4 regions of the Leucobacter sp. 1207-22 genome follow, and region 3 is predicted to be linked to each of the others. Evidence: predicted binding sites of a transcription regulator. Region 3 holds the regulator's gene; each other region holds the start of a gene.
The links. Region 3 encodes HrcA, which represses chaperone genes, less so after heat shock. Its sites were predicted from a motif close to TTNGCACTCGNNNNNNNCGAGTGCNAA; they were not measured.

Region 1 (5,626 bases), on a different contig from region 3:
CCAGCCTTGCCCGGCAATAATGCCGCGAATCTCGGTGAGCGCTTTCTCTGCGGCTGCACGCTCAACCTCAGCAAGCCAACGATCGAACGCCTCTGCATTCTCGTAGTGTGCATCAATGGACATAGCCTCAGCCTCGGTCTGTGGTTCTGAGAACCACTCACGCATCTGCTCAGTTGTTGGTGTGTACTTGATCACGACTCACCCCCATGCTTGTTTCCGCAAGCCCATGACGGTTCCCAGCTATCAAGATGATCGTTCGTGTAGCCGCCGACGAGTTTCATGAACCTGCCACATTTAAGGCACTTTCTGCTGTACTCACTCACTGCGCACCACCTCGCAGTTCTCTTGCCTGTGCTCGTGCGATCTTGCGCGACAGCTTTTCGGATGCAGTTCGTCCTTCTCCTACGTCGCGGAGAGCAAAGTAGGCGATGTCTGCGAGCTTCGCTTCATCCACCTGCACCGAGGTGAAAACAAAATCTTGGGATGTTTTTGTTTCCGTTGGCTTCTGTGGTGCGGCACCAGCAGCAGCCACAACACCCAGCCGTTGGAAAGGTGCGTAGCTGGCAGCTCCCTCTCTGATCCGACCAGACATCGCAAACACACCATCCGTGTGAAGGCGCCACACATTTCCCAGCCTGTCTAGATACAGTCCGGGTTCCGTCGGTTGCACAGCGAGATCCGCTTGGGTTGGGTTAAACGTCATGGGGTTTCCTCCTCATCGTCGTCTTTGAGTTCTTCGCTCATGTGGTGGTGTCCACACATTGGCCAGATCGCCCCGCACCATGAGCACTGTGGCCCGTTGCCTTCGAGGTCGAACATTGGCTGCGCGGCGCGGGCGCCGAACCGTTCGGTAAAGTTCACGATCCAGTCGGCCATCCGCTCGGCCTGCTCGCGGTCAGAGATCTCGAACTCGTGCATGATCCGGTCGACAAAGATGCGTGCCGCCTTGAACTCGGGCGGCTTCGACATCAACGGACGTGAACCGCTGTTGTCAATCAAGATCCCTTCAAACTCGCTCGGCAGTTTATCGGTCATGGATTCTTCCTTTCGATTGTTTGCCCGCATGCTTCACACACGGGCGGGATCATCGCCGCGAGCTCGTCAGCCAAACCGATCGGCTCGGCCTGACGTTCAAACTCACGAGACAGGCCATGTAGCCCAGGCTCACTGCGACTTGGAGACTGACTGAAACTTTCTAGGGTCGCCAAAGCAACCTCCAATCTTGGATATAGTGCGAGACATGCTTGAGCTGGTAGAAGAAATCCCCGTCAAATTCGATCCGAACTGGACCGAATACGTTGGACTTGCACTGACATTAGGTTCGATCCTTGTGACGGTATGGCTCGGCGTGCTGGCATACCGCAACGGGAAGAGTGCAACAGAGATTGCCCTTGGACAAACTAAAGCGGCAGAAGTGCGCGCAGCCAAAGAAGATCGGGGGGCTGCTTCACTCGCAATGTTCCGAGCGCTAACTGAACTCGATAACTATCTACAGCTACACAATGACGCGACCCACACCGGCAGGGCCTGGCGTGAGGTTCGCTCAAGCTTTGATAGCGCGTTGGTTCAGCTGGATCTACATGCAGCGTTGCGGCCCGGAGATGACCCGCGCGACTGGTTCAAAAGATCATTCGAGCGGGTTTACAAAGACATTAACGCCAGCAGGTACTCTAAAGAAACTCTTGAAACCCACATTTCCCAGGTGCGGGGCCATGTCAAGGAGTGGGGCGCTGAAAAGATTTCAGCGACTGGACTAGCAAAACAAGCGCCGCCTACCGCTTGAGGCGCCAGCTAGCAGCCAGCCCCTCTGGGTATAAGAAAACCCCGCCTAATCGAGCGGGGTTGACAGTCAGTAAAGATCGGTTCACTTCTGATTGACCGGCTAAAACAAAGGTGGGGCCCCGAGCAGGGACCCCACCTTTACTTACTTAGGAGAGCGTTCGATATGGATTCAAATGGTTACTTAGGATACAAGCTCCTTTCGTCCGGCATCAGCTTTCGCATTTGACTGGACCTCGATCTTGCGGGGCTTCGCCTTCTCACTCATTGGAATGATGAGGCTGAGTACGCCGTTGTCGTAAGAGGCAGAGATCGCGCTGGAGTCGACCCCCTCGCCAATACTGAACTGGCGCACGTAACCACCGGATGGCCGCTCTTGGGAGAGCCATTTGACGCCATCGACATTCGCGGTGGTTCGGTTCGCTCGGATTGTGAGCACCTGGCCGTCTACATCAACATCGATGGAGCCTGGATCCATACCGGGCAGATCGGCGTTGAGCACGTACCGGTTGCTGTCTCGGTATAGGTCAACCGGCATTACGCGGGTTGAGGAGCGCTGGAGCATGCCGTTGGCGATGCGTTCCATCTCGGCAAAAGGATCAAAAGACATGGACATAATGAATCAATCTCCTTCCGATATGAAACTTGAGCTTCGGTGACTCAAGTAAGTTCAGATTAGCACTCTGAACCTGAGAGTGCTAATAAAGATGGCTGAAAAATCGCTTAAATTTCCAGCGTCTACTTCACCCCTAAAACGGCTGCTGATCGTCGAATCCGCTGCTGTCCTGGAATCCGTTTTGAGTGCCGTTCGCGCCTGGTTGCGCCCAACCATTCATTCCGGCACCTGATCCAGCGTTAAATCCACCGTGGCCTGCGTCCTGGCGAGGCTTCAAAGGCACGACCGCGAGTGATGCGAACTGGATCTCGATGTTTGCGGCTGGGCGTCCGCCGCCGTCCTCGTAAACGTTCAAGCGTGGTTCGCCTTCCAACCGCACCAGTGTTCCCTTCGTGACTTGGGTTGCAAGGAACGCTGCCATGTCGTCGAAGAACGTGGCGCGCGCCCACAGCGTGACCTTGTTCCCGTCACGATCGGTCGCGTCTTCCCACTGGTTCGTCTGCTTGTTGAACTTTCGTGGCGAATGCGCGACCGAGATGTCGAGCATTTGCTTTCCTGACTGTGAGACTCGCTGCTTCGGTTCTGCAGCGAACCCTTCGATCACAAAGTTTGCTTTGCTCATTTGTTTTCTTCTTCCTGTGTTAATCGATCAAAAATGGCCTGCACGGTGTCAGGCCGGAACGCGGGCGGTATCTCAGTGACACGGAACACCACGCACGCCGCACCTTCCTTTTTTGGTCGGTAGGTGATGCGTGGCATCAGCTTCACCATGAACAGCGCCGTATCGTCTTCTACGAGTCCGCCGTCGACGAGTCCGTCACAGAACGGCTTCATCGATGCGACAGGGTTCTCGTCATCGCGCCTGGTCTTGGTATTCACCAACCACTCCATCTCCACGATGCAGCGACTCATGCGAGGCAGCGTGGACGCCCACTCAGCGGCAGCCGCCCGGATCTCCCGAGCAAGCTTCCCCGCCTGCTGAAAATGCATGCGCCCATTCAACGACAGCGGAAGCTTCACCCACTCGAACGTGCGCTCATAGATCCTCACGCAGCCCTCACACCAAAACGCAACAACTCCGAACGCAAACCAGCCACCCGCGCCGCCTGATTCGTGCGATCCTCAATCAACGACCGCACCCGATCCAAAAGCTCCACATTCCCCGCTTTCAACCCCTCACACACCCGCTCAACAGCCTCAAGCTGATCTGCGGCGAGCGCATTGGCCCTGACCTCACGGATGTATCCGAGCCCGATCGCGTAAAGAACGTATTTGGTTTGGTCTCGGGAGAGTGTTTCGGTGAAGTTGTTGAGGGCGATGCCGTCTCTGGATTCGAGCAGGGTGAGGATCGTCTCGGCGTGCGAGCTCGCGTCAGCTTCGATCTTTGGAAGGTTCATCAGGTGAGCACCTCCTCATCGATCCACTGTTGGACTTCGAACTCTGAGTTCTTCATCACGGACGCAACATACGCTGCAGGTCGCTTCGGGTCATTCTTCGCTTTCGCCAAAATGATCACCGGCAGCTTCAGAGCCTCCTGATGGTTCAACGAACGATCGAGCAGCGCAGCCGACTGGATGACTTTTTCAAGATCGACGCTGAGACCCGAAGCGGTGTTCTTTGCCCGTGTGATCTCTTCTTGAGTCAGTCGAGTCAAATTTTCGCGCCCATTACTACCTAAAGAGACTGACTCAGTAAGTAACAAGTCATGTAACTCTGACTCTGACTCTGACTCTGGTTTCGTCTGGGTTCCGCTGGGTTCACCCAGCTTAGGATCTGGGTTACCACCCAAAACCCCCTGGGTTTCCGATTTCGATTTACGAGGCCGACCACCCTTCGCGCCATTCCGCCGAGCAACCACAGCAGCCTCCTCACGCTCACCACGCGTCTGCTGATGCTTCGCATACTCACGATTCACATAGCGCTCGCCGTCGTGCACGATCAGTGGCCGGGACGGGTGTGAGGTTGCGAGCTCGTTGAGCACTTCTGGATCCCAGTTGAACTCGGCGTCCTCTGCCGTGAATACGCCATCGTTGTCTTCGATGCGTGATTCGCCGATCATCTCGATGAATGTTCGAAAGGCCGCGTCTGAGAGTCTGCGCACCTTTGGATGCCGGTGAAAATCATTCGGCACTTTGAAGTACAGGCGCAAGTCCTTCTCCGGGTTCGCCATTCTTGTCCTCCTCTCCCGCTTTCATAAATGTGATCCAGTGCGTATTCATCTGCTTCCCTGATTTGTGCCCGATCAACGGCCTTTCATCAGTCAGGGCAAGGATCTTTGACACGGGAATCTGTGTTTCGTTCCACTTGAAGATCAAGATCCCGAACGGTTCGAGTACTCTGAAGCACTCCGCGAAGCCTGCGCGTAGATCGTCTCCCCAGTTCAGCCCCAGGCGCCCGTACTTCTTCCCGATCCAGGCTTTCCCTCCCACGTTCGACAAATGCGGCGGGTCGAAAACCACGACTTTAAATGTCTCGTCCTCGAATGGAAGTTGACGAAAATCCATGACTACATCAGGGGTTATTGAGAGCGCTCGCCCGTCGCGCAGAACGTGTTCTTCAGAGCGGATGTCACCAAACAACACCCGACTGTCATCGCGATCGAAATAGAACATTCGACTTCCTGACGCTGGGTCCAACACCGGCTTCATCGATTCCTCCTCGTTCTGGTGATATGCCACTTGCCTGACTGTTTGCACCTGTAGGTACGCGAAAGGCCACGTCCGGTGCGTAGTGCATGGTTGAACGCGGCCTTACGGGAGTTGAAGCCCTGCTTTCGGATTCCAGCTCTTGACTTACAACGGCAGCTAGTCATGATCGGGCTCAGACTCTTCGTTTTGCATTTCTACGATCACTTTCGAAAGAGGCTGCCGTTTCTTCCGGTTGGGGCAGTCTTTGCTGCCCTCGGTTGAATATGGCGTGAAGCGTCTCCCACACATGTGCTTCTTGCTCCGCTTCGGCACGATCGCTTTGTTGCTATTGCAAACGTCGCTACGCATCAGCAGCCTCCGGCCAGATACGACGAGCGCTATCGATTGCTCCAGTCACGATCTGATACATCTCATCAACAGGATCGAGGAAGAACAGTCCCTCATCTCGCTCAATTACAGTCAGCGCCATCGGATCCCGGTACCCTTCAGGCTTAACGAGCCACACCGCTCCTGGCTTCGCCCCATGCCACGGCTTCGGCTCATGCGCCTTGAAGTAGTCGCGCGCTGCTGACCTGAACAGCTG
Region 2 (5,626 bases), on a different contig from region 3:
GGGCTGCGAGATCCGCCACCGTCATCAGCAGCGCGCCACCGAGTGCAGACGCGGTCACGAGCGGCAGGTGAGCTGGGCCGATGAGTCCGCGCATAAAGTGCGGAACAACGAGGCCAACAAACGAAATGATGCCGGCGAAGGCAACCGAAGCGCCAACGAGCAGCGACACCACGAAAATCATGAGAATGCGCAACAGTTCAACGTTCACGCCGAGGTGACGAGCGTTGCGTTCACCGAGCGCGAGAAGGTCGAGCTTGCGAGCCGAGAAATATGCGGCGAGCATGCCGACCAAAATGATGGGCGTGATCACTAGGACCTGTGACCAGCGGCTGCCCTGGAAACTTCCGAGCTGCCAGAACACGATCTGTTCACGAGACTGCGTATCACCGAGGAAGGTGAGGAGCGCGATGCCCGCGCCACCAATCGCGTTCACCGCGATACCGGTGAGTACGAGCGTGACCACCTCGGTGCGACCGTCGGCACGGCTCATTGCATACACGGTAAACGTCGCAGCAAGACCTGCCAGGAACGCGAGGATCGCAGTGGTCCACTCGCCAAAGATGGTGAGGCCGAAGACGATGGAGAGGCCAGCGCCGACAGCTGCACCAGAGGAAATACCGATGACACCGGGTTCAGCGAGCGGGTTGCCGAAGATCGCCTGCATGATGAGGCCTGAGACAGAGAGGCCGATGCCCACCAGCATGGCCATTGCGATACGCGGGAAACGGATGCCCCACAGCGTCGCGTCACCCGTCGGGTGCGAGGGCATCGGGAGAATGTCGATGCCAACTTTGTGCAGCACAGAACCGAGCACCTCGCTCGGCGGAATTGCGAGCTGACCGGTGCCTGCAGAGACCAACACCGCGACGATAAGACCCACCGACAGCAGTGTGAAGAGTGTGGTGGTGCGCAGCGCGTGACGCGATACAGCTGGGCTGTCGGACGGCTTCTTTCGCACGAACGTCGCTTTCTAGACCAGAGCGGAGTGGCTGCAAAGGAGCCGATGACAAACAGAAGTTCCAGGGGAACTCTCATTTCATCATATCTTTTAAAGGTTAGGCTTGCTGAGTTGTCCATCGGAAGGGGATCATGTCCACCACAACCGCTGTTCGTCGACGTATTGTCGGTCCGCTCGCGATCGTTGCTGCGCTGACCCTTGGGCTCACCGGCTGCCAGGTGGGTACTGAGCCCGGAACCACCGATGCAAACGTGCACGAAAAAGTTGAGCTTCCTCCGATCAGCTCGTTGACACCATTGGCGGATCCCACCGCATATGTCGGCCCGACCAGCGTCGTGGTGTCAGGCCCAGAAATGGAGCCGCTGAGCGATACTCCTGAGCCTGTTCTGCCCGCCACGGTCGTTTCGAAGGACCGCGGCGGCGACAAGGAAGTTACCGTCACCGATGACTCGCGGATCATCGCGCTCTCACAAACCGGTGAAATCGCTGAGATCATCTACACGTTTGGCCTGGGGGACAACCTCGTTGGGCGTGATGTCTCAACTGAGTTCCCAGGTTCGGAAGACCTTCCGCTTGTCACCAAGGGTGGCCATGAGATCGACGCAGAGACGATCATGAGCCTGAACCCGACCGTCATCATTACTGATGGCTCAATCGGACCGCTCGACGTGCTGTTGCAGCTGCGCGACCTCGGGGTCCCAGTCGTAATGGTTGACCGTGCGGTTGATCCAGAGACTTCATTCAATGCCTCGAAGCAGATCGCGGCCGCGCTGGGTATTCCCTCGGTGGCGGATCAGGTCAACGAACAGCTGGCTACCCAGATTGCAGCAAAGGAAGCCGAGATCGAGCAGCTCGTTCCAGCAGATGAGGAGAAGCGCCCTCGCGTCGCCTTCCTCTACGTGCGTGGTACGGCCGGTATCTACTACCTCTTCGGTGAGGGGTCGGGTGCAGACTCGCTCATCAACTCGGTTGATGCGCTTGATGTTGCGCAGGAGGTCGGCCTGAAGGGTGAAAAGCCCATGACCGATGAAGCGCTTGTCGCGCTGGACCCAGACGTGATTCTCGTGATGACCAAGGGGCTTGAAAGTGCTGACGGGGTGGAAGGACTGCTGAAGGCGCAGCCGAGCATCGCGCAGACCGCTGCAGGCCGAAACAAGCGCATCATTGATATTGATGACACGCAGATGTTCTCGTATACGCAGCGCGCCAACGTCATCGACGGGCTTGCTCGTGCACTGTACGCGCCTGAGTCGCTTGCCGGAATCGGTGGGAACAAGTAACCACTCGGGAGTTCAAGGTGCTTCAGCTGCGTGCTCGCAGTTGAGCAAGGTACGCTGAATGTACTAGGCGGGTCTCCCGCCAGCTATAACCGTGCGATGGGAGAACCCGTGTCAAGCAGTACCGAGGAGAAGCAGGCTCCGAAGCGTGGCCGCCAGGATTACCCGGCTGACCGCTTTGACGTGCTGGAACCCTCGGGTCGTGTCGGCGCGCACCGGGTGAACCCGCGTCCGCGATACGTGTGGCAAGTGCTGATTGCTTGCGTGCTTGGTGTTGCCGTTTTGACTACGGCCGGGGTGCTCTGGCTGACCATCGGTACGGGGTCGTCCAGTTCAGTGGTTGAGAAGGCTCGTAATAACGCCGCTGAGTCGACACAGACGGTGACCGGCAAACTTGATCCAGAAGCTACCGTCGCAATTCTTGAAGGCACTGCGAACGACGGCCAGCTTGCCGCGGCCGTTGATACTGCGATCCGCACTGAAAAGCTCGGCACCGTCACCGCGGCGATGCCTGCGAACACCAACGACATCAAGATTTCGGCTGTCTTCTATACAGACCCCGCCGACGAAGCTGCAGCCATTGGCCTCGGTAAGGAGCTCGGAGGTATCGCGGCATACCGAAACGAAGCTTACGCAGAGTACGAGTCGCAACTGGTCGTGTTGCTCGGAGCTGACTACAAGGGCCCTGGCGCAGACACCGTGCCGCCGGTCGCTGGTGAAGCAGCGAAGACCCCAGCAAGCTAAGTCTGGTTGTTCGCTGCCCGCGAGCGGGATTTCTTGCACTCGACAGGTTCGAGTGCCAGAATTGCATTAGCAGTCGAATCGACTGAGTGCTAGAAGTGAGCGCGGGTACCCCCTGCGCCACGGGTTATCCACGAAACGTCCAGGAGGGCGAACACATGGCAAAGATGATTGCGTTTGATGAGGAAGCACGTCGCGGACTCGAGCGTGGCCTGAACACGCTCGCTGATGCTGTCAAGGTGACGCTTGGCCCGCGCGGCCGCAACGTTGTCCTTGAGAAGAAGTGGGGCGCTCCCACCATCACCAACGATGGCGTTTCGATCGCTCGCGAAATCGAGCTCGACGAGCCTTTCGAGAAGATCGGTGCTGAGCTCGTCAAGGAGGTCGCTAAGAAGACCGACGACGTCGCAGGCGACGGCACCACCACCGCTACTGTTCTTGCTCAGGCAATCGTGCGCGAGGGCCTCCGCAACGTAGCGGCAGGCAGCGATCCCATCGCAATCAAGCGCGGCATCGAGAAGGCTGTTGCAGCTGTCTCGGCTCAGCTCCTCGCTAACGCACAGGAGATCGAGACCACCGACCAGATCGCGGCTACCGCTTCGATCTCGGCAGCTGACGAGCAGATCGGTGCGCTGATCGCAGAGGCTATCGACAAGGTCGGCAAGGAAGGCGTCGTCACTGTTGAAGAGTCGAACACCTTCGGCACCGAGCTCGAGCTCACCGAGGGCATGCGCTTCGACAAGGGCTACCTCTCGGCATACTTCGTCACCGACGCAGACCGCCAGGAAGTCGTCTTCGAGGAGCCTTACATCCTCGTCGTCAACAGCAAGGTCTCGAACATCAAGGACCTGCTCCCCGTCGTTGACCCCGTGATCCAGTCGGGCAAGCAGCTCCTCATCATCGCTGAGGACGTCGAGGGTGAAGCACTCGCTACCCTCGTGCTCAACAAGATCCGCGGCATCTTCAAGTCGGCAGCTGTGAAGGCTCCCGGCTTCGGTGATCGCCGCAAGGCAATGCTCCAGGACATCGCGATCCTCACCGGTGGCCAGGTCATCTCGGAAGAGGTTGGCCTCAAGCTCGAGAACACCACTCTCGACATGCTCGGCACCGCTCGCAAGGTCATCATCACCAAGGACGAGACCACCATCGTTCAGGGTGGCGGCGAGGAAGACGCAATCCAGGGTCGCGTGCAGCAGATCCGTCGCGAGATCGAGAACACCGACAGCGACTACGACCGCGAGAAGCTCCAGGAGCGCCTCGCTAAGCTCGCAGGCGGCGTTGCAGTCATCAAGGCTGGCGCAGCAACCGAGGTTGAGCTCAAGGAGCGCAAGCACCGCATTGAGGACGCAGTCCGCAACGCAAAGGCTGCAGTTGAAGAGGGCGTTCTCCCCGGCGGCGGCGTCGCACTGATCCAGGCTGGTAAGGAAGCATTCGCTACCCTCGAGCTCAACGGTGCAGAAGCTGTTGGCGCAAAGATCGTTCAGACCGCTATCGAGGCTCCCCTTCGCCAGATCGCACTCAACGCAGGCCTCGAGCCCGGCGTTGTTGCTGATCGCGTCGCAAACCTCCCCAACGGTCACGGTCTCAACGCTGCAACCGGCGAGTACGGCAACCTCATCGAGCAGGGCATTCTTGACCCCGCAAAGGTGACCCGTTCGGCTCTCCAGAACGCAGCTTCGATCGCTGGCCTCTTCCTCACCACTGAGGCAGTCGTTGCAGACAAGCCCGAGCCCGCAGGTGCAGCAGTAGCTGATCCCACCGGCGGCATGGACTTCTAAGTCTGAGACGCTTACAGGCGGGGGTCGCACCGAAAGGTGTGGCCCCCGCCTTGTTTTGTCTCTGAGGATGGGGCTAGGCGCGCGCTGGGTTTGGCGCGCGGTGACGGGTTCCCGATTTCTCGAGTTTGTGGGTTGCTCTCGGGCCCCTTGGGTCCCTAATCCCCTGAAAACACCGCTTTCCCCCGAAACGGGGCCTTTCTTGCGCAAGAAATGGGCCTTCTCGCAGGCAAGGCCCGTTCTCGCGGGTGTCAGGGCGTCCGGGGACTCCGGGGACTCCGGGGCGCCGCGCGCTTAGAGTCGCTCTGTATAGAAGGCGCACAACTGCACACACGTGAGCGCACAGTGCACGAGTCTCCACCGCAGCCTCCGCCGCCGCCTCCGCCGCCGCCACCCAAGCCCGTGAAAAGGGGTCGTTCAAACGAAAAGGGTAGTTATTCACGTGAATAACTACCCTTTTCGGCGAGAAGACCCGGATTCGCGGGGCCGGCGTTTGCTCGACTGCGGGGCTGGCGAGAGCCGGCCAGGGCAGGAGAGAGACGGAAACCGCCGCCAGCCCGCGAACCCTACCGCTTCAGCGAGTCGATCGGGACGGTGTCCTGCGACACAGGCGATAGCGGCAGTTCTACGTGGAACGTAGCGCCCCCGCCAGGCGTCTCGCGTGCGTCAACCTTGCCACCGTGCGCCTCGACGATTGACTTCACGATTGCAAGCCCAAGGCCCGAGCCGCCAGTTTCGCGGTTGCGCGAGGTGTCTGCACGCCAGAACCGACCGAAGATCTTGTCACGAATCTGCTCAGGAATGCCTTCACCGTGGTCAACGATCTCAAAGCAAGCAACCGGTGCCGTTCCCTCGGGCACGTCTGGCGTTGAGAT
Region 3 (5,626 bases):
ATCAGCGCAATGTGCTTGATGCAGCGAAGCGCATCCTCACAGCGCTTCTGCCTGGTGTCGCACCCGTGAACACCCTGCCTGACGCTGGGGCCGATGAGTCAGCTGCGCCTGCAGGAATGTCTGATGTCGACGCGAGCGTCGATGTCCAGGCTGATGAGCCGATTGTGATCGAACTTCCGCGTGATGATTCGGCGGATCGCTAACCGTGCCGAGCGCCTTTCCACCCGGCGAGCCTGCTCCAGCTGACGGTGCCCTCCCGGCCTCGGTGCTCGCGGGTGCTGATGAGCGTCGCTTTGGCGTGTACGTCCACGTCCCGTACTGCCGTGTGCGCTGTGGTTACTGTGACTTCAACACCTACACTGCGAGCGAGCTCGGTACCACGAACCAGTCGCACTATGCCTCAGAGGCTGCGGCTGAGCTGAGTTTCGGCGCGAAAGTGATGCGGGACTCCGGGCTGCCAGCACGTGAAGTCTCGACCGTCTTCTTCGGCGGTGGCACCCCGACGCTGTTGCCAGCGGCTGATCTGGTGCTCATGCTTGATCGCATTCGTGATGAGTGGGGAATCGCTCCTGGCGCCGAGGTGACGACCGAGGCAAATCCTGACTCGGTGGATCGCGAGTACCTCGAGCATCTCGCAGACAACGGCTTCACCCGTGTCAGCTTCGGCATGCAGTCCGCAGTGCCGAAGGTGCTGAGCGTGCTTGACCGTACCCACTCGCCTGAGCGAGTACCGCAGGTTGTTGCATGGGCTCGCGAGGTTGGGCTGCAGGTGAGTCTTGATCTCATCTACGGTTCGCCTGGCGAAACGCTTGAGGAATGGGAGACGTCGCTCGACGCCGCACTTGCGATGGCACCCGACCACTTGTCGGCGTACGCGCTTATCGTCGAACCGGGAACCAAGCTTGCTGCACAGATCAAGCGAGGCGAATACCCAGCGACTGACGATGATCTCCATGCTGAGATGTACGAACTCGCTGATTCGAAGCTCGCGGCAGCCGGGTACGACTGGTACGAAGTGAGTAACTGGTCGCGCAGCGAAGAGACTCGTTCGCGCCATAACCTGTCGTACTGGACAGGCGAGGACTGGTGGGCGGCAGGACCGGGCGCGCACAGCCACATTGGCGGAACGCGCTGGTGGAACGTGAAGCATCCGCGAGCGTACGCTGACCGTATCTCACAGGGCGTTTCGCCGGCTCTCGAACGTGAACTGCTGAGCGAAGAGGCCCGTCACGAGGAGCAGGTGCTGCTGCAGACCCGCATCGCAGATGGTCTGCCCATCTCGGCGCTTGCTGAGAGCGAACGCGGTGCGGTTGCTGGCTTGATCGCTGACGGCCTCATCGATGGCCGTGCTGCGTTGGGAAGTGGCGGATCCGCGCCCCGAATCGTACCGACCCTTCGGGGTCGACTGCTCGCTGACCGCGTAGTCGGCGCACTGCTCAGCTAAGTATTTCTGCGGCGGGCTGCGCTAGACTTGGCACTCGAACGTGCTGAGTGCCAGGAAGGGAGTCGCGATGGTTACCGAACGCGGTCTCGCTGTCCTGCACGCAATCGTGAGTGACTATGTCGCGACGAGTGAGCCTGTCGGTTCAAAGTCCATCGTTGATCGGCACAGTTTCGGGGTTTCGGCCGCGACCATTCGTAATGATATGGCCTCGCTCGAAGACCAAGAGCTCATCGCGCAGACGCACACGTCGTCGGGCCGCGTTCCGACCGACAAAGGGTACCGGCTGTACGTCGATACCTTGGCTCGGGCGCGTCCACTGAGCGGGGCGCAGCGCACCGCGATTGAACGCTTCCTTGGCGAGGCGAACGATCTTGATGACGCGATGACTCGCACCGTGAGATTGCTGGCGCAACTGACCAATCAGGTCGCTGTGGCGCAGTACCCGTCGCTTCGCAGTACGGTCGTACGTCACATTGACCTGGTCGCCGTGGGTGAAGACCGCGTGCTCTGCGTCCTCATTCTCGGCTCTGGGGTGGTAGAGCAACAGGTTGCGAAGCTGCCGTCCGCACAGGTCACTGAGGCATGGGTCAACGGCCTTCGGGCGCGGATCGCGCAAGCGATCATTGGGCAAGACCTTGATTCCGCAGAACGCGCGATCACTGATCTCGCTGCGAACGCAAATGAGTGGGTAGCCCCACTCGAGAACGAGCTCATTGGGCGCGTGCTCGCCATCGTGCTCGGCCAGTTGAAAGCCAATCGCAGTGACAAGATTGCTGTCGCTGGTACCGCGAATCTTTCGCGTCCCGGCGAGTACTCTGGCACCCTCACGACGGTGCTTGAAGCCATCGAAGAACAGGTCACACTTTTGCGCCTGTTCGAGGAGCTGGTGCATGATCAGCGCGATGTTGCGGCTTCGATCGGTCGTGAGAACGCGTTGTACGGCCTGCCCGAGGCGTCAGTAATTGCAACAAACTATGCCTCCATTGGCGACACGGCCTCACGGCTTGGCGTGCTCGGTCCTGTTCGGATGGACTACGCAGGCAATATTTCGAGTGTGCGCGCAGTCGCGCGCTACCTCAACCAAATGCTTGGCGAGACGCACTCGTAGCGTCAGCCGATACACATCAGTTTTCAACCGCAACCACTAAGGAGCAATCAGAGTGGCAGATCACTACGAGGTCCTCGGAGTTTCCCGCGAAGCGACCCCAGAAGAGATCAAGAAGGCGTATCGCAAGCTCGCGCGCCAGCTCCACCCGGATGTGAACCCGTCTGAAGAAGCAGCTGAACGCTTCAAGGACGTCACACATGCATACGATGTTCTCAGCGATGCTGAGCAGCGTGCCCGCTACGACCGTGGTGGGGATCAGCCAGGCTTCGGCGGTGCGGGTGGCTTTGGCGACATCTTCGAGACATTCTTCGGTGGTGGTTTCGGCGGCGGATCACAGGGGCCTCGTTCACGCGCGGAGCGTGGCGAAGATGCCCTGATCCGCATCGACGTGCCTCTCGAAGAGGTCGTTTTCGGTGCGAAGCGCGACATCACGATCAACACTGCGGTGCTCTGCAACACCTGTGATGGCAGTGGATGCCAGCCTGACACGAGCCCGGTGACCTGTGATGTGTGCCATGGCCAGGGTCAGGTGCAGCGCCAGGTGCGTTCGCTCTTCGGGAATGTCGTGACCATGCACCCCTGTGGGAGTTGCTCGGGTTACGGCACGATCATTGAGCACCCGTGCACCTCGTGTGCAGGCAAGGGGCGAGTGCGTGAGCGCCGTGAGCTTCCGCTCGACATTCCGTCAGGCATTGAGACCGGTACGCGCATGCAGATGCGCGGCGGTGGCGAGGTCGGCCCTGGCGGTGGCCCGAACGGTGACCTGTTCATTGAGTTCCGTGTGACGCACCACGACATTTTCAGCCGTGATGGTGATGACCTTCTCAGCACGCTTCAGGTCGCTATGACCGATGCGGTGCTTGGTGCTGAGGTTTCACTCGATTCGCTTGATGGCGACAAAGTAGAGGTAGAAGTTCCCGCCGGCGTACAGTCAGGCGACATCATTACCGTCCGCGGTCGTGGCATTCAAGGGCTCCAGACAACGAACCGTGGTGATTTGAAGATTGCGGTGCAGGTGGTAACCCCATCGAAGCTCAGCAAACGGGAGAAGGACCTGGTTCGTCAGCTCGCAGCGCTCCGAAAGGATGAGCACCCGCACTTCGGTGAGTTCCACCAGGGGTTCTTCGGCAAGATCCGCGATCGCTTCTTTAAGAACTAAACGCGCATGGCAAACCTGTACTACCGCGAGGGACTCAGCGCGGCTGAATTTGTGTCGGGTTCCGAAATTGACATCACCGGTGACGAAGCACGGCACGCTGTTCGCGTCAGTCGCTTGCGTCAGGGGGAGCAGATCCTCATCGGTAACGGTGAGGGGGCACTTGCCAACGCAGAAGCAATCGCGGTAGGGAAGGATCGATTCACGGTTCGACTGCTTGACGTGCGTCAGGTCGATGTACCCGCGGTTCGTCTCACTCTTGTGCAGGCGCTTGCGAAGGGCGATCGTGACGAGCGTGCTGTTGAGCAGTCGACGGAGTTCGGTGTCGACGGCTTCTCGCCGTGGCAGGCCGCGCGGTCAGTGTCACGCTGGGATGGGGTTGGCGGTGCTGAGAAGTCTGCAAAGGGAATCGCAAAATGGCAGCGCATTGCACGTGAGGCTTCGAAGCAGTCGCTGCGCGCTTGGGTGCCAGTCGTTGGGCCGCTGACGACTACCCGTGAGATCTGTGCTGCCGCGTCAGATCCCGAGGTTGAGGTCGTGGTATTACACCCGCGCGGTACGCGCGCCCTGAGCGCCTGGGTCACTGAGGGGCTCGCTGCGCACGTGCGTGAGATCAAACTCGTAGTTGGGCCTGAAGGCGGTCTTGCAGATGCAGAGATCGACGAGCTTGAGGCAGCGGGAGCACGGGTCCTCGTGCTCGGGAGTACCGTCTTGCGAACTTCGTCGGCCGGGCCAGCCGCACTTGCAGTGCTCAACGTGGGACTCGCACGCTGGTAGACGACTTCGACGGGTAACGACGAGAAGCTTCAAAACAGATTCGAGTCCGGTGTGCGATGGTTACTGTCTGCCACCCGCGAACGATCTGCATCTCGCATCTTCCGCATCGATCACTGCCGGGTAGACTGGACACATGGCTCAGGACACCATTTTCGCCAAGATCGTAGCTGGAGAGATCCCGGTAGAGATTCTCGCCGAGACCGAGCGCGTTATTGCGTTCCCAGATATCGCGCCTCAGGCACCGGTACACATTCTCGTTATCCCGAAATCAACGGAGTACGAGAACGTTGTTGAGCTCGCTGCCGGTGATCCCGAGACCCTCGCTGAGATGGTCTCAGTTGCGAAGCAGCTCGCGGAGAAGCACGGCAACGGTGATTTCCGTCTGCTGTTCAACTCAGGCGCGACCGTCGGCCAAACCGTATTCCATGTGCACGCACACGTGCTTGCAGGTGACCTCAAGGAGAACTCGCTCGTTGGAGCCTGAAACAACCAGTCCAGCCCAATCACCAACGGGCCCATCTGAACTCAGTCGCACAGTTGCGCTTTCCGGAGTTGAGCTGAGCTCATTCCTCGGACATCGTGATCAGTTGATTCGCGACCTGGAAGAGCTGCACCCAGGTGTGCGCTTCCATGTGCGTGATGAAGTCATGACACTCAGGGGAGACGTTGCGCTCGTTCGCGCAGCTGAAACCGTCGTGCGCGAAGTGCTTGACCTCGCTCGAACGAGTGGTCAAGTCTCAGCAAATGATGTGCGTGCGATTACACATCTCGTCAACGCAGGGCAGGCAGGATCGGCTCCCCAACGACTGAGCGAACCGATCGTCCAGGTCCGCGGCAATGCTGTACGCGCCCAGACCGACGGCCAACGCCGGTACGTTGACGCAATCGACGACAACACCATCGTGTTCGGGATCGGTCCGGCTGGCACCGGCAAGACCTATCTGGCGATGGCGAAGGCCGTGCAGGCGCTGCAGCGACGCGAGGTCTCAAAGATCATGCTTACCCGCCCGGCAGTCGAAGCGGGGGAGAGTCTCGGCTTTCTGCCAGGTGGGCTTGAAGAGAAGATTGATCCGTACTTGCGACCGCTGTTTGATGCGGTGAGCGCAATGATGGATCAAGACCTCGTTGGGCGCCTGCTCGC
Region 4 (5,626 bases), on a different contig from region 3:
TGCCCCTGATGTGAAGGAGCCATCGGCGCCGAAACGGGTCGTTGCGTGACAATGTCCGCTCCACAGACTGACCTGACGTTGCGCGTTGCGCGGCTCACTGATCTTCCCGGCATTATGCGGATCGAAAATGCGACGTTCGCGGGGGAGACCTGGAGCGAAGCCGCGATGCGGGACGAGCTAGCGTCAGAGTACCGGTACTACCTCGTGCTCGTTGACGATACGCAAACGGTGCACGGGTATGGTGGCTTGCTGGCTGTCGAACCAGATGGCGACATCCAGACCATTGCTATTGATGCATCAGTTCGTGGCACTGGGCAGGGCCGGCGGATCATGGCTGAACTGCTTGCAGAAGCTGAAAGGCGTCATGTGCAACGGATCTTCTTGGAAGTACGTGGTGACAACCAGGTCGCACACAAGCTATATGAGTCCCTCGGTTTTGAACGGATCGGGGTTCGTCCCGCGTACTACCAGCCGGGCAACGTAGACGCCATCATGATGCGTCTGGAAATGACAGGAAAATGAGCACCCAAAACTCCGCAGACCCGATCGTCCTCGGTATTGAGACGAGCTGCGACGAAACCGGTGTGGGAATCGTCCGAGGTCGCACACTCCTTGCGAACGCGATTGCGTCATCTATGGACGAGCACGCGCGCTTTGGCGGTGTGGTTCCTGAGGTCGCTGCTCGAGCGCACCTCGAGTCGATGACTCCTACGATCGAGCAGGCACTCACGGAGGCCGGGATCACGCTGGCCGATGTTGATGCGATTGCTGTGACTGCTGGACCAGGTCTCGCAGGTGCCCTCATGGTAGGTATCTCAGCGGCAAAGGCGCTGTCGGTTGCAACGGGAAAGCCGCTGTACGGCGTGAACCACCTGGTCGGTCATGTTGGTGCAGATTTGCTCCAGGGTGATGGGCTCCGGGGCGTCACTGGCATGGCGGGCAAGATTGGCGAGCTTGAACTCCCAACAATCGCGCTGCTCGTGTCTGGTGGGCACACGTCGCTCTTGCTCGTGCGAGATCTCGTGGGGGATGTTGAACTTCTCGGCGAGACGATTGATGACGCCGCTGGTGAGGCTTTTGACAAGGTCGCGCGAGTCCTTGGCCTGCCGTATCCCGGCGGCCCACAGATTGACAGGGTCGCGGCTGAGGGGGATCCACGCGCAATTCGCTTCCCGCGTGGCCTGACGAAGAAGAAGGACCTTGAGCGACATCGCTTCGACTTCTCGTTCTCAGGGCTGAAGACCTCGGTTGCCCGCTGGGTAGAGCAGCAAGTTGATGCCGGTATTCCGGTGCCAGTGGCTGATGTTGCAGCGAGTTTCCGAGAAGCGGTCGCTGATGTGTTGTTGATGAAAGCGCTCGACGCGTGCGCTGAGTACGGAGTTCCGCGCTTGCTGCTCGGTGGAGGCGTCGTAGCAAACGCGCGCGTTCGCGAACTTGCCGCAGAGCGTTGCGCAGCTGCAGGAGTCGAACTGCGAGTGCCTCCGCTGTCCCTGTGTACTGATAACGGGGCGATGATTGCGTCGCTCGGCGCACAGCTGGTGATGGCAGGACATGCGCCATCAGAGTTGAAATTTAGTGCAGATTCAACGCTCCCAGTTACGGAGATCCGCGTTTCGTAATTCGCTACTTGGCAGCGCGACGCGCTGAGAGCGCCGAAATTGTTGCAATCGATGTCTCAACGTTTGTAGCAGGTTAAAACATTCGGAACCTGTAGGTTTTAGTTCGCGCAAGAGGGAGAAGATCCGCGAAATATCGCCAAACTTGTGCAATTCCACGCATTTTCCCAGGAAAAATTGAATCCTATTCAAACGAAAATTTGGGCGCAAATTGTATTCCTAACAGTGATTAGGTGCAAAATTTGTGCACTTCGGAGTGGCTAACATGGGTGGCATGACTCGAGGGCGACCCAGGGACCAGGAACTCACGGAGCGTGCATTGCTCGCTGCGCGTGACGTGATGCTTGAAGACGGCTTCGAGGCGCTCAGCTTCGATCGTGTTGCGGATGCTGCGCAGACGAGTCGAAGTGCGATCTACCGTCGCTGGGATAGCAAGATCGATCTCGCCTTTGACGTGCTCTCGTTCCACATGGATCTTGAACCGATGGTAGCTACCGGCGACATCATCGAGGATCTCGTGACGTACACCATGCGAAACGCGCCTCCCAAAGAACTCGGAGACTCAGGGCGCCTATCGGTTTGGGCCCTCATTGTGAGTCCTGAGGTGCTCGAGATGTACATCGAACGTGTGGGCGCAGGTCGACGCGCTGAAGGGCTGGAAATCGTTGGTTGCGCGATGACCCGATGCGATCTCCCTGAGAACACCGACGCGAACCTGTTGCTCGACCTGTTGATTGGTCTCCCAATTCTCGCCTCGGTGCGGCGTGATCCTGAGGCTATCGAGGCCCGTGTGCGTGCAGCGGTCGTTGCACTTCTCAAATCGCCACCGCTGAAGTCGGAAGACGGGGCGCAAACGGCTTCTTAGGAGCGTTGGTCAGCGCACGCGTTCCGCAAGGAGCGCGACGTGGCGATCTGCGACCCGAGTGAGGATGATGGTTGCAGACTGGGATCCGCGCAGCTTCAATCGTTTACGCAACGAAGCTGGATCCACGTCGATGCCACGCTTCTTGATCTCAAGCGTTCCGATGTCACGTGCGGACAGTTCCTTGCGAAGTTGCTTTTCGCCTGCGGGGAGCTCATCAACGATACGGAACGCCTGCGCGAACGGGGTCGGTACGAACTCGTCACCGGTCAGGTACGCAATGCCCTCACGTACCATGCCCGCATTGAGTTGCGCGGCGAGGGTGCCAATGAGTCGAGCGCGGATCACGGCACCGTCTGGCTCGTACACGTAATTGCCGAGCTCACGTACCGCGGCATCATCTGCATCTGCTGAGCCGGTGAGTTCATGTGTCTCGTTGCCCTGCAGGAGCGTCGCAGCTCGGTGAATCCCGTGTCGTGCTGCTTGGCCAAACCAAATGCTCGTCTCGACGAGCGCACCATCCACCGAGACCCACTGTGACTCGGCGTCTTCCGGGAGAAGCTCGCGGGGGAGGCCTGGACCAAGCTTTACTCCTCCCGCACGCGCGGAGCGCGCGGCGTGAAAAGCGAAATCTAGCGAGGGAGAATAATCGTCAGGGGACACGCGCCTAGTGTCTCGATGTCCAGCTGTGCGGCGTGCTGGGTCGAGGAAGATACCGTCGTTTCCTGCGAGATCGACGCTCTCAGCGTCTGCAAGTGTGACGGTTGCTGAGCCGTATTCAGGTCGCGCGGCGACCGTGGCCAAGTTGTGGCGAGCGTACGCAGCCGTTAACGGATCAATTTCGACTGCCCGTACATCGAGCCCGGCTTGAAGGAACGCGAGAGATTCGGCACCGAGTCCGCAACCGAGATCCGCGACAGTCGTACAGCCTGCGGCGTGAAACCGCGCAGCATGAAGCTCGCTGACACGTGCCCGACTCGCCTGCTCAAGACCGGCCCTGGTAAACAAGAGTTCGCTCGCGTGCGCTCCGAACTTCTGCTGTGCTTTCGAGCGCAGGTCAGTCTGGGTGAGTGCGGCGGCAATAATGCCGGGCTCGTAGCCATCCTTGCGTAACGTCTGGCCGATCGACTCGATTGTGCGGCCTGCGTCAACCTCAACGGCGATTCTCGCGAGGAGATCCAAGCCCGCGGAATCTGCCAATTCACTCCAGCCGGGCGCGGGCGAACTTGTGTGAGACATTGGGTCACTTTCGGTGAGGTGTGCGCAGGTGGGAAAGTCGGAGTTCGATTCTACCGAGGGGCTCTCGTTCGCTGTCCGCGATCCGCGCTCTGAATCATTGGCACTCGTCTTGCGAGAGTGCCAATTTGGCCCGTAGACTCGTACCCAGGCGGGCTCCTCCCGGGGCACGCAGCGTACTAACCACGCTTCCATTGGAGAAAGAGGTCAACCGTGTCGGTTGCTATCAAGCCGCTCGAGGATCGTATCGTCATCAAGCAGGTCGAGGCCGAGCAGACCACTGCGTCGGGTCTCGTTATCCCTGACAGCGCAAAGGAAAAGCCCCTTGAGGGCGAGGTCGTGGCTGTAGGCCCCGGTCGTATTTCTGACGCTGGCACCCGCATCCCCATGGACGTTGCAGTAGGCGACAAGGTCATCTACGCGAAGTTCGGTGGCACCGAGATCAAGGTTGGTCTCGAAAGCTACCTCGTGCTCAACTCACGCGACATCCTCGCGATCATCGAGCGCTAAGTACAACAGCGCCAAAAGGCGGGTCGGTCCGAGGTCGGACTGCCCCGCCTTTTGCGTGTTTTCCGCCACACCTGCACACCCCACACCTCTGTAGACTGGTGCGGTGAATGAGACGCGTCGAGGAATAGCATATGGAATCGGCGCATACCTGATCTGGGGTGCCTTCCCCCTGTACTTCACGCTCGTCTCCGTGGTTTCGCCACTCGAGATCGTGTCGTGGCGCGTATTGTCTACGCTCCTGGTGTGCGCTGTGTTGGTTTCGATCGCCAGAAAGTGGCAATCGGTGGCGCGAATCTTCAAAACACCGAAGCTTCTCGGCATGTTTTCGCTGTCAGCCATTTTGCTCTACGCAAACTGGCAAATTTTTGTGATCGGTGTTGTCACCGGGCACGTGCTTGAGACCTCGCTTGGATACTTCATCAACCCGATCTTCACGGTGTTGTTCGGAGTGGTGTTCTTTGGCGAGAAGCTCAACAAACTGCAATGGGCAGCCGTGGCCATCGCGCTCTCAGGCGTCATCGCCTCGGCGATTGCGTACGGCAAGTTCCCGTGGATCTCGATCGGACTTGCGCTGTCGTTTGGCCTGTACGGTGTCGTACACCAGCGGATCGAGTCCGTAGATGGAATTACCGGACTCGCCGTCGAGTCCTTCATCTCGACACCGATTGGTGTCGTACAGGGAATTGTCCTTGCCTCAACGGTTGGCTTGAGCGCGTTCTCGCACGGCGCAGGCATCTTTGCGCTCGTGCTCGTGAGCGGTCTGATTACTGCCGCGCCACTCATCCTATTTGGAGAGTCAGCGCGCAGACTCTCTCTCACGTACGTCGGCTTCCTGCAGTTCATTACGCCAATCATTGGCTTCCTCTATGGCTATTTGGTGCTCGGTGAAGCTGTTTCCTGGGGCCGGTGGGTTGGATTTATTGCCGTCTGGATTGCACTCGTTCTCCTGGTCACCGACATGATTCGGAAAGCGCGGAATACCCCCAGAGCGTACGTCCAGACGAACACCGGTCAGGTTCGTTTAGACTGATACAGGTGAGGAGTGCATATTAGCCTCCTAAATCGGCCCGAGTCTTGGCCACAATTGAGAGAGGTTCTATGGAACAGCGTGACCCCTTCGCGTTCACCGGTCTCACCTACGACGATGTGCTGCTCCTGCCTGCGCACACCGACGTGATTCCGAGTGAGGCTGACACTAGTACCCAGCTCACCCGACGCATTCGCCTGAACATTCCGCTCATCTCTGCGGCAATGGACACCGTCACCGAGACGCGCATGGCCGTCGCCATGGCGCGCAATGGTGGTCTCGGCATTCTGCACCGTAACCTGTCGATTCAGGATCAGGCAGAAATGGTCGACCGTGTGAAGCGCAGTGAAGCTGGCATGATCACTAACCCAGTGA

Region 1: a site for HrcA is predicted at 2,455-2,481, ahead of FW756_RS01135 (Hsp20/alpha crystallin family protein). Genes of this name have one in related genera too.
Region 2: a site for HrcA is predicted at 3,046-3,072, ahead of groL (chaperonin GroEL). Genes of this name have one in related genera too.
Region 4: a site for HrcA is predicted at 3,815-3,841, ahead of groES (co-chaperone GroES). Genes of this name have one in related genera too.

What each region holds. Positions count from the first base shown of each region.
Region 1 is NZ_VXCR01000001.1:252,030-257,655, forward strand. It holds gene FW756_RS01115 (hypothetical protein) at 1-195, opposite strand, end outside; gene FW756_RS01120 (hypothetical protein) at 320-703, opposite strand; gene FW756_RS01125 (hypothetical protein) at 700-1,035, opposite strand; gene FW756_RS01130 (hypothetical protein) at 1,241-1,783, shown strand; gene FW756_RS01135 (Hsp20/alpha crystallin family protein) at 1,964-2,395, opposite strand; gene FW756_RS01140 (single-stranded DNA-binding protein) at 2,529-3,017, opposite strand; gene FW756_RS01145 (hypothetical protein) at 3,014-3,385, opposite strand; gene FW756_RS01150 (hypothetical protein) at 3,442-3,792, opposite strand; gene FW756_RS01155 (hypothetical protein) at 3,792-4,565, opposite strand; gene FW756_RS01160 (SAM-dependent methyltransferase) at 4,516-5,073, opposite strand; gene FW756_RS01165 (hypothetical protein) at 5,384-5,626, opposite strand, start outside.
Region 2 is NZ_VXCR01000003.1:353,256-358,881, forward strand. It holds gene FW756_RS07330 (FecCD family ABC transporter permease) at 1-958, opposite strand, end outside; gene FW756_RS07335 (heme/hemin ABC transporter substrate-binding protein) at 1,090-2,238, shown strand; gene FW756_RS07340 (LytR C-terminal domain-containing protein) at 2,347-2,979, shown strand; gene groL (chaperonin GroEL) at 3,135-4,754, shown strand; gene FW756_RS07350 (ATP-binding protein) at 5,318-5,626, opposite strand, start outside.
Region 3 is NZ_VXCR01000002.1:364,313-369,938, reverse strand. It holds gene FW756_RS04925 (DUF1990 family protein) at 1-203, shown strand, start outside; gene hemW (radical SAM family heme chaperone HemW) at 206-1,444, shown strand; gene hrcA (heat-inducible transcriptional repressor HrcA) at 1,512-2,552, shown strand; gene dnaJ (molecular chaperone DnaJ) at 2,605-3,711, shown strand; gene FW756_RS04905 (16S rRNA (uracil(1498)-N(3))-methyltransferase) at 3,718-4,485, shown strand; gene FW756_RS04900 (HIT domain-containing protein) at 4,619-4,969, shown strand; gene FW756_RS04895 (PhoH family protein) at 4,959-5,626, shown strand, end outside.
Region 4 is NZ_VXCR01000004.1:220,308-225,933, reverse strand. It holds gene tsaB (tRNA (adenosine(37)-N6)-threonylcarbamoyltransferase complex dimerization subunit type 1 TsaB) at 1-49, shown strand, start outside; gene rimI (ribosomal protein S18-alanine N-acetyltransferase) at 52-522, shown strand; gene tsaD (tRNA (adenosine(37)-N6)-threonylcarbamoyltransferase complex transferase subunit TsaD) at 519-1,619, shown strand; gene FW756_RS09225 (TetR/AcrR family transcriptional regulator) at 1,891-2,481, shown strand; gene FW756_RS09220 (THUMP-like domain-containing protein) at 2,491-3,717, opposite strand; gene groES (co-chaperone GroES) at 3,928-4,224, shown strand; gene rarD (EamA family transporter RarD) at 4,328-5,254, shown strand; gene guaB (IMP dehydrogenase) at 5,323-5,626, shown strand, end outside.